Regions from separate parts of the Geobacter pickeringii genome, predicted to be linked through region 2. Evidence: riboswitches for the same ligand, from Rfam matches in the RefSeq annotation. Region 2 holds a riboswitch; the other holds the start of a gene.
What was found. A riboswitch is a leader RNA that binds a small molecule or an ion and turns the genes downstream of it on or off. The one in region 2 is predicted to bind magnesium.
Positions count from the first base shown of each region.

Region 1: linked by a shared signal. The riboswitch ahead of GPICK_RS01325 (ABC transporter permease) and the one ahead of GPICK_RS14980 (NRAMP family divalent metal transporter) in region 2 are both predicted to bind magnesium.

Region 1 is NZ_CP009788.1:289,699-294,111, forward strand. Features, by position in the region: gene GPICK_RS01305 (RNA-binding S4 domain-containing protein) at 77-274, shown strand; gene GPICK_RS01310 (uracil-DNA glycosylase family protein) at 287-997, shown strand; gene GPICK_RS01315 (MaoC family dehydratase) at 1,012-1,488, shown strand; gene GPICK_RS01320 (thiol-disulfide oxidoreductase DCC family protein) at 1,554-1,970, shown strand; M-box (ykoK) riboswitch at 2,041-2,210, shown strand; gene GPICK_RS01325 (ABC transporter permease) at 2,607-4,307, shown strand; gene GPICK_RS01330 (ABC transporter ATP-binding protein) at 4,320-4,413, shown strand, end outside.
Region 2 is NZ_CP009788.1:3,294,389-3,298,801, forward strand. Features, by position in the region: gene GPICK_RS14975 (magnesium transporter MgtE N-terminal domain-containing protein) at 1-1,064, opposite strand, end outside; gene GPICK_RS17610 (hypothetical protein) at 1,078-1,251, opposite strand; gene GPICK_RS14980 (NRAMP family divalent metal transporter) at 1,264-2,535, opposite strand; M-box (ykoK) riboswitch at 2,855-3,022, opposite strand; gene GPICK_RS14985 (lytic transglycosylase domain-containing protein) at 3,281-4,033, opposite strand; gene GPICK_RS14990 (sigma-54-dependent transcriptional regulator) at 4,043-4,413, opposite strand, start outside.

The DNA.
Region 1 (4,413 bases), 610 kb from region 2:
CTCCTTTTTCTACCAAAAAAATGCTACAAAGACAACCTGATGAGCATCGTTTGACGGAGAAGGGAGAGTCTGTTCCGTGAAGATCGACACCGACCACATCAAGCTCGACAGCTTCCTCAAGGCGGAGAACATCGTGGCGAGCGGCGGCGAGGCGAAGATTCTCATCGCCGAAGGGGGGGTGCGCGTCAACGGCGAGACCGAACTGCGCCGGGGGCGGAAGCTGCGGCCCGGCGACCGGGTCGAGGTCGGCGGCGAGACCTTTTGCGTCGAATAAAGGAGAATCCCGGTGGATCTCGTTTCGATAGCCGAAGAACTCTCCACCGTCCTGGAGAGCCTGGCCTTCTCCCGGCCGGTGGCCCATGTCTACAACCCCCTCCGCTACGCCCGGGCCCCCCACGGGGAGTACCTGCGCCGTTTCGGCACCCCCCCCAAGGAGGCGGTCTTCGTCGGGATGAACCCCGGCCCGTGGGGGATGGCCCAGACCGGCGTCCCCTTCGGCGAGATCGAGGTGGTAAAGGAGTGGCTCGGGATCAACGGCTCGGTGGAGAAGCCTGCCGACGAACACCCGAAGAAGCGGGTCGACGGTTTCGCCTGCCGGCGGAGCGAGGTGAGCGGCCGGCGGCTCTGGGGGCTCATCCGCGAGCGGTTCGGGGAGCCGGAGCGGTTCTTCGCCCGCTTTTTTGTCCTTAACTATTGTCCCCTCCTCTTTTTGACCGCCGAGGGGGGGAACGTCACCCCGGACAAGATCCGGACGGCGGAGCGGGAGCGGCTCACCCTCCTCTGCGACCGGGCCCTGCGCCGGGCGGTGGAGTACCTGGCGCCGCAGGTGGTGATCGGCGTGGGAGGCTTTGCCGAAGAGCGCTGCCGCGAGGCCCTGGCAGGCCTGGATCTCCGCATCGGCCGGATCATCCACCCGAGCCCGGCAAGCCCCGCCGCCAACCGGGACTGGGCCGGCACGGCGCTCCGGCAGCTCCACGAACTCGGCATCGAATTCTGACGCAAGGAGCCCCCATGGCCGCTGCGGACGATCTCATCGCGTTCCTCGCCCCGAAGCTCGGCACCGAAATCCACGTGGGTCCCTGGCTCGCCGTGGACCAGGGGCGGATCGACGCCTTTGCCGCCGCCACCGGCGACATCCAGTGGATCCACACCGACCCGGAGCGGGCCCGGCATGAGTCACCCTACGGCACCACCATTGCCCACGGCTTCCTCACCCTGTCGCTCCTCCCCTTCCTCACCGAGGCCAACGCCCCGGGACAGTTCGAGCGGAATTACCCCGGGATGCGGCTGCGGGTCAACTATGGTCTGAACCGGGTCCGCTTCCCGGCGCCGGTGAAGACCGGCTCCCGCATCCGGGCCCGGACCGTCCTCGCCGCCCTGGAACCCCTGGGCGCCGCAGTGCAGATCACCTACGAAATCACCGTGGAGATCGAGGGGGAGGCAAAGCCTGCCTGCGTGGTGGAGCAGCTCTTCCGGCTCTCCCCCTGAGGCTGGTTGCCGTCGGCCGGTTCCGTGGTATAGGTTTCGGAATGCTCCGACTGCGAGGTCTGCCGATGCCAGTTCCTCCCGAATTCCCCCTGAGAGTCTTCTACGACGGCTCATGCTCCGTCTGCGCGGCGGAGATGGCCCGCTACCGGGCGAAGAACCACGGCGGGCGCCTCGTCTTCGTCGACATCGGCGACCCCGCCTTCGATCCCGCCCCCTACGGCATCCCTCTCGACGCCTTCATGGCCCAGATGCACGCCATCGACCGCTCCGGACGGGTCTATCGCGCCGTAGAGGCCTTCTGGGCCATCTGGCAGGCCTTCCCCGCATCGACACTCTACGGTCTTCTCGGCACCCTCGTCATGCTTCCCGGCGTGAACCTCCTGGCTCGGCTCGGCTACCGGGGCTTCGCCCGGATCAGAACGTATCTACCCCGGCGCACCCCCCTCTGTACCGGCGGCTCCTGCCGCATTGACCGCCATTGAATCCTTCCGGCGTTCCCTTTCTGACACTCCACGCTGTTGACATTTCCTCAAAAAGTATTTTATAAGATGCACTGTTCCTCGTTAGCATGAGGCGTTTGCACAAACACAGGCTACTGCCCGGAAACGTCGAAAGACGCCAATGGGTAGACCAGGTCTTGCCGGATTAAGGCTTGACTTAAGGTAGCTGGTTCCCATGGACCTACGTTGTGCACTGCTGAAAACCTACGAGAGGGGAACCACGGCACGCAATCCATCAGGCCACGGTTCTCCGTGGCTTTTTTTGTTGCTCAACGTCAAAAGCGAAAGGTGGTGGTGATCCGCATTGGGCAGTCATAGTAGCAGCTTCTTCAGCATCTTTCCGCCGATCCATCAGGTAATCCTTCACGTGCTCCCTCCACTCCCCTGCCTTGAAGATTGACCGCTGGCGTTGTGCGGGTAAATCAGGCAGGGAAAGTTCTATCCTTTCCCTTACAAGCTCATATTGATTTTTGATTTCACGTCACAAAGTCGTTGTGCTGTGGTATGCACGAGTCCGCGCGCCGAAGGCGCTGTGCGGACCCGCACCGATGGCTTGCGGCAGATGCCATTCCGTTTGGCGTCATGGATGGAACTATGAAAAACTCGACCGATCAGCACTTGAAAATTCGCCTTAACCCTTGGGACGTGGTGGCCTTCCTGCTCGTCATGGGGATTGTCACGCTTTTGGCATGGGGCAGCCGCCAGATGGCAGTCCCCTACACCCCCGGCGAACAGATTCCACTCTCCCTCGATCCTGTCCGTCTGCCCGTCTATGCCCTGCGCAGCGTACTGCGCATGGCGGCGGCCCTGGTCTGTTCCCTCCTGTTCACGTTCAGCTATGCGACGCTGGCGGCGAAGAGCCGTCGTGCAGAAGCCGTCCTGATCCCTGTTCTCGACATTCTCCAGTCGGTGCCGATCCTCGGCTTTCTTTCAGTCACGGTAACCGGTTTTATCGCCCTGTTTCCAGGCAGCCTGTTGGGGGTCGAGGCGGCATCGATCTTTGCCATCTTCACCTCTCAGGCATGGAACATGGCTTTCAGCTTCTATCAATCACTGCGCATCGTACCCAGGGAGCTTCAGGAGGCATCCATCCTCTTCGGGCTTTCGCCCTGGCAGCGCTTCTGGAGGCTGGAAGCCCCGTTTGCTACGCCGGGGCTGATCTGGAACACCATGATGTCGGTCTCCGGCGGCTGGTTTTTCGTGGTTGCTTCAGAGGCCATAACCGTGGGAAAGACCGCCGTGACCCTCCCCGGCATCGGCTCCTATGTTGCCCAGGCCATCCAGGAAAAGAACCTGCTCGCCATTGCCTGGGCGCTCTGCACCATGCTGGTGGTGATCCTGATCTATGACCAACTCCTCTTCAGGCCGCTGGTGGCCTGGGCCGAAAAGTTCAAATTCGAACTGACCGAAAGCCAGGAGAGTGCCGAGTCGTGGGTGCTCCTCCTCTTCAAGCGGGCGAGGTTCCTCCGTGCCGGGATTGAGGGAATTGGCCAGCTGTGGGGATTCTTTTCTGATCGTCTGCCGAGATTGCCGCGAGTGAAGCTGCAGCACCGGCCACCTTCGCGTATGCTGGAGATTTTGTCTGCCGTGCTCTGGCATGTCTGCCTCTGGGGTGGCATGGCAGCTGGCGTGTGGCTCCTGGTCAGGTTTGTCGGCAGGGGAGTCGATCACTCTGAAATCATCAGGGTCTTTGGGCTGGGACTGATCACCCTGGCACGGGTCATCATCCTGCTGGTGCTGGCGTGTCTGATCTGGGTGCCGCTGGGGGTGATCATTGGCCTCAATCCACGCTGGTCAACCAGGGTGCAGCCGCTCGCCCAGTTTCTGGCGGCCTTTCCGGCCAACCTTCTTTTCCCCGTGGCGGTGGTCCTGATGGTGCGGTATCGTCTTTCTCCGGAGGTCTGGACTGCGCCGCTCATGATTCTCGGAACCCAATGGTATATCCTCTTCAACGTCATCTCCGGGGCCGCAGCAATACCGACCGACTTGCGCGAAGCTGCCCGCAACCTGGGGGTCTCCGGCTGGCAACTCTGGCAGAGACTGCTCTTGCCCGGCATTTTCCCGACTCTGGTGACCGGGTTGATAACCGCCTCCGGGGGCACATGGAACGCCAGCATCGTTGCCGAAGTGGTCAGTTGGGGAGACACCAGGCTCACGGCCACCGGCCTCGGCTCCTACATCGCCCAATGGACCGAAAAGGGAGACTATCCGCACATCGTTCTCGGCATTGCCGTCATGAGCCTCTATGTGGTGGCGTTCAATCGCTACTTCTGGCGCCGGCTCTACACCATAAGCCAGACCAGGTTTCGCCTGGACTGAAAGGAAGCGCACATGGAAGCACTTCGCACTGACAACACGCTGCTCAGGCTCACAAACATCAAGAAGTCGTACAAGAAGAGCGAGGGGGATGAGCACTTGGTTCTCG
Region 2 (4,413 bases):
AGTTCCGGAAGACTGACAACCCCCTTGAGTTTGTTGTCGTGATCCACGACGTAAATGTAATCTAGTACGTCCGACTCCTCGCCCGCCTTGCGGTACGCGGCAATGACCAGGTCGGAATGGGTGTCGGGCACAAACCTGATGTAGGCATTGGTTGTCAGGTTGGCGATGGTGTCGACCTGGTTTTCCAGAAGCGCTTCGATCTTTTCGGTTTCGTCATGCTCCATCAGGTCGAGAATCTCTTCCGCTTGGTCTGTGGGAAGGACCGAGAGGACATCCGCCGCCTGGGCAGGGGTCATCTCGTCGATCAGGTCGGCGACCCGCTCCTTGTCCATGGATGAGATCAGGCTGCGCTGCACCCGGGGCTCCATCTCTTCCAGCGTATCGGAGGCATGGTCCGTCTCCAGTTCGTTGAAGATGGCCAGGCGCTGCTCCTCGGAGAGCTCCTCCAGAATATCGGCCAAATCAACGGGATGGATCTCCGGCAGTGCCTCCTTGAGAATATTGAGCTGTACATTCCCCTTGAAACTCCCGATCTTCTCCGGCAGTCGCTGAACATACGTCCAGGGGATGGTCTCCTTCTTGAACATCTCTGCCAGGTGGTAGGCGAATTGCGCCACGTAGCGCAGCCCGAGCCTTTTCAGCAGGCCATAGCGGCTGAAATCCACATCCGTGGCGTAGAGGCTCCCGCTCCGCAACACCAGTTTCACGTCATACACCACATCGATTTCATTGCCATCCAGATCGATGACCTTCTTGTCCAGGATGTGGTCCTTGAGCAGTACCTGGTTTTCTTCCGGTTCGCCTTCAAATGCCTCCACCGTGGGGAGGGAGAGTTCGATCCCGTCCCGTTTCAGTTCACCGACCTTCCCGAAGGGAATAAGCAGTGACTTGTGGCCGAAGGGGCGATTCACGATGACATGGGTCACCACGGCAACCTTTTCGTGCTCTACGATCAGGAGATCATCCAGCTTGCCGATCTTTTTGCCCTGGTTGCGCACCGGGATGCCGGTCAGGTCACTCAGGAAGAACACCTGATCATTCTGGGAATTTTTCATGGGTGTCATGGCGCACCTCCTTTCAGAGCATGGTGATGAATTTGTACAGCAGCAGACCGACCAGGAAGATCAGGTAGAGGCGCAGAAAAAGCAGGGAACCTTTTACCCATCCGGACATCTCCACGTTCGGCTTGGCATACTTTTTATTGATTTCCCGCACCTTGGCAAAGTTGTGGGAGAAGAAATCTCTGATCATGGTGCATACCTCCTATTTGAACATGTCCGGGAACAGGGCGCTGATCCCGTAAAGGGTAGACAAGATGACGATACCCACCACTATGGTCGTGGTGACGATATTCTGCCAGAGGGTATTTGTATACTCCCCCATGGTCTTCTTGTTGTTCAAAAGGAGTATCAGGAAGACCAGAGCGGCCGGCAGCAGGGTGACGGCAACCACCTGCACGAACAGGGTGATCAGCACCAGCGGCGCTTTAGGGATCAGCACAACACAGCCGGCGGTTATGAGGGACAGGAAGTAGCTTCCGTAGAACCATGGGGCCTCGCGAATCTTGTTGTTGAGCGAGTGGGCCCAGCCGAAGACCTCGCCGAAGGCCCAGGAACTGGCCAGGGAGATGCAGATGGCGCCAAGGAAGCCCGCGTCGAACAGGCCGATGGCCATGAAGGCACCGGCATATTTGTTGTACTTCATCAGCATCCGTGACGCCTGAGCCGCATCGTCGATATTGACGCCCGGCAGGATCGTGCCGGTGACGATAACGATGAAGATCGCCACCACCACGGTGATGATCGACCCGACGAAGGTATCAACCTTCCCCCATGGGATGTCCTTCTCCTTCGTCCCCTTGTCCACGACGGCGCTCTGCTGGAAGAAGAGCATCCACGGGGCGATGGTGGTGCCGATGTTGGCCATGATGAAGAAGAACAGCTCGTTGGTGAATCCTCCCGGCGGCAGGTGCGGTACGAATCCCAAGTGCATGATGTCCTTCATCGATGGATTGACGATGAAGGCGCCGGGGATGTAGATCAGGTTTACGGCGCAAAACAGGATCGCGATCTTTTCCCACGTCCAGTAGTTCCCCTGTACCACCATGATCAACATAATGATACATACGCCAATGACCGTGAGCCATGGCGGGATGCCGAAAATCCTGAGCGAGGAGGTCATGCCGATAAATTCCGTCACCAGGGTCAGCCAGTTGACCACCATCAGGTCGATCAGGGAGAACCAGCCCCAGAAGGCGCCAAAGCCGGCAAAAATCGCTTCGCCATGGCCCCGCTTGGTGACTGCCCCCAAACGGACGGTCATCTCCTGGACATAGTAGGCCACCGGAATCAGGATAAGAAGGAACCAGATCAGGTGATAGCCATACTTGGCGCCGGTGGCGGCATATGTCGTAATGCCGCCGGCGTCATTGTCGGCCACCATGACGACGATTCCGGGACCGGATATGATGAAAAAGAGCTTGATCGCCTTCCAGATGCGGCGAAATTCGTAGTAAAGCTGTGAGACACTGAACACGTGAAACCTCCTTCAGCCGATATGTTACCGAGAATTAGACGAACCACGGACCAATAACGCTGTTCAAGCGCTATGCTGCGAATCAATATGCTGACATGGTTGGGCTTGGGGAGAGGGGGGTCTATGGGGAGTCTCTCCGCCGGCCAGGTGAAGTGTGGCCCAGCGGAAAAACCTGAAGGAGTCTTGGGGGGGTTACCGCCGGGATCTACATATGAATCGTTTGCCTACTATGACTGTCCAATTGGATAACCACCACCTTTCGCTTTCGACATGGATACAAAAAAAGCCACGGAGAACCGTGGCCTGAACACAACGTGCCGTGATTCCCCACTCGTAGGTTTTCAGCAGTGCACAACGTAGGTCAGATGACCAGCTACCTTAAGTCAAGCCTTAATCCGGCAAGACCTGGTCTACCCATTGGCGTCTTTCGACGTTTCCGGGCAGTAGCCTCTGTTTGTGCAAACGCCTCATGCTAACGAGGAACTCCATATAAATATTTCACTCTCTTGTCGTTGTCAACATTTTGTTATCACCGCGAGACTAAAATCCCACCTCAACCGCACTCGTTCAAAGTGAGGCCTCTCAGGGACGCCCGGAATGCGGGCCTTTCTCCTCAGCGTAACCCCGATTCGGCAGTTGCCGGCATCTTTTGTTCGCTGAAACGTGCCCTCCACTTCACACGGAAAAGGCCCCGGAGATCGTCACCGAAGCCTTCTTTCATCCAGATATGCCGCCAGCCCTGCCCCTAGGCCATCGTCGCGCAGTACCCCTTGACCCGGGCAAGATATTCCCGTGTCTCACGGGGGAGGAGATGGGGCTTCCGGTCGACGTTTCCCGGCCCCCAGTTGTAGGCGGCCAGAGCCTTATCGACGTTTCCCTGGTAACGGTCGAGGAGGTCCTTGAGAAATCGGGTCCCCGCCATGACATTCTGCTCGGGATCAAAGGAGTTGCTGACTCCCAACCCCCGCGCCGTCGCCGGCATGAGTTGCATGAGCCCCTGGGCGCCGGCAGGAGAAACCGCGTTGGGGTTGAAATTGCTCTCCGCCTTGATAACTGCCTTGATCAGCCCGACATCGACTCCGTAGCGACGCGATGCGCGCTGGACGACGTCGTCGAGCCAGTTGCCGGCATTCACTTCGGGTGTCGGCAGCGTCTCGTCACCAGAAACCGCAGCGGATGCCGGGACGGGGGTGTCGGATTTCCGACCGTTTTCCGCGAAGCTCTTCAGAACCAGTTCCATGGCCCGGGAAGGAGAGGGCACGGTCCCGCCCCCGTCGGAATCCCCGAGGGAAAAGGCACTTCGCATCATGTCGAGGCGGAGCAGTTCGGCAGCGGCGGCAGCGGTTTTAGGGCGACTCCCCGGCAACGAGGAGCCGCCGAGAGTGGAGGTAAGGAGGGAGGCAAACCGGGCGTCATCGCCAGGAGCGGAGGAGGTTTCACCCCGTTCTTTGGTCGTTGGTGCGGCGGCCTGGAGCTGTGCAAGCGAATCGATTATCATGCCCACGTCTTATGCAAAAGACGTGGCAACCGAATCGAGTTTTCTCTTTTTTAATTTTTCGATCAGCGTGGTCCGTTTGAGGTTGAGAAGAAGGGCAGCCTCCTTCTTGTTCCCCCCGGTCTTCTTGAGGGCCTGCATGATCAGGCCGTTTTCGAACTCTTCCACGACGGTGTTGAGGCAGATGCCGCTGTCGGGAAGCGCCATCGCCTCGGAGGGGGGGGCAATGACCACCCCCGAGTACTTCTCGGGGAGATCCTTGACGCCGATGATGCCGAACCCCTTAAGGATGACGAGACGCTCCACGAGATTTTCCAGTTCGCGGACGTTGCCGGGCCACTCGTAGTGGCAGAGGAGTTCCATGGCATCGCTGTCGATCCCCT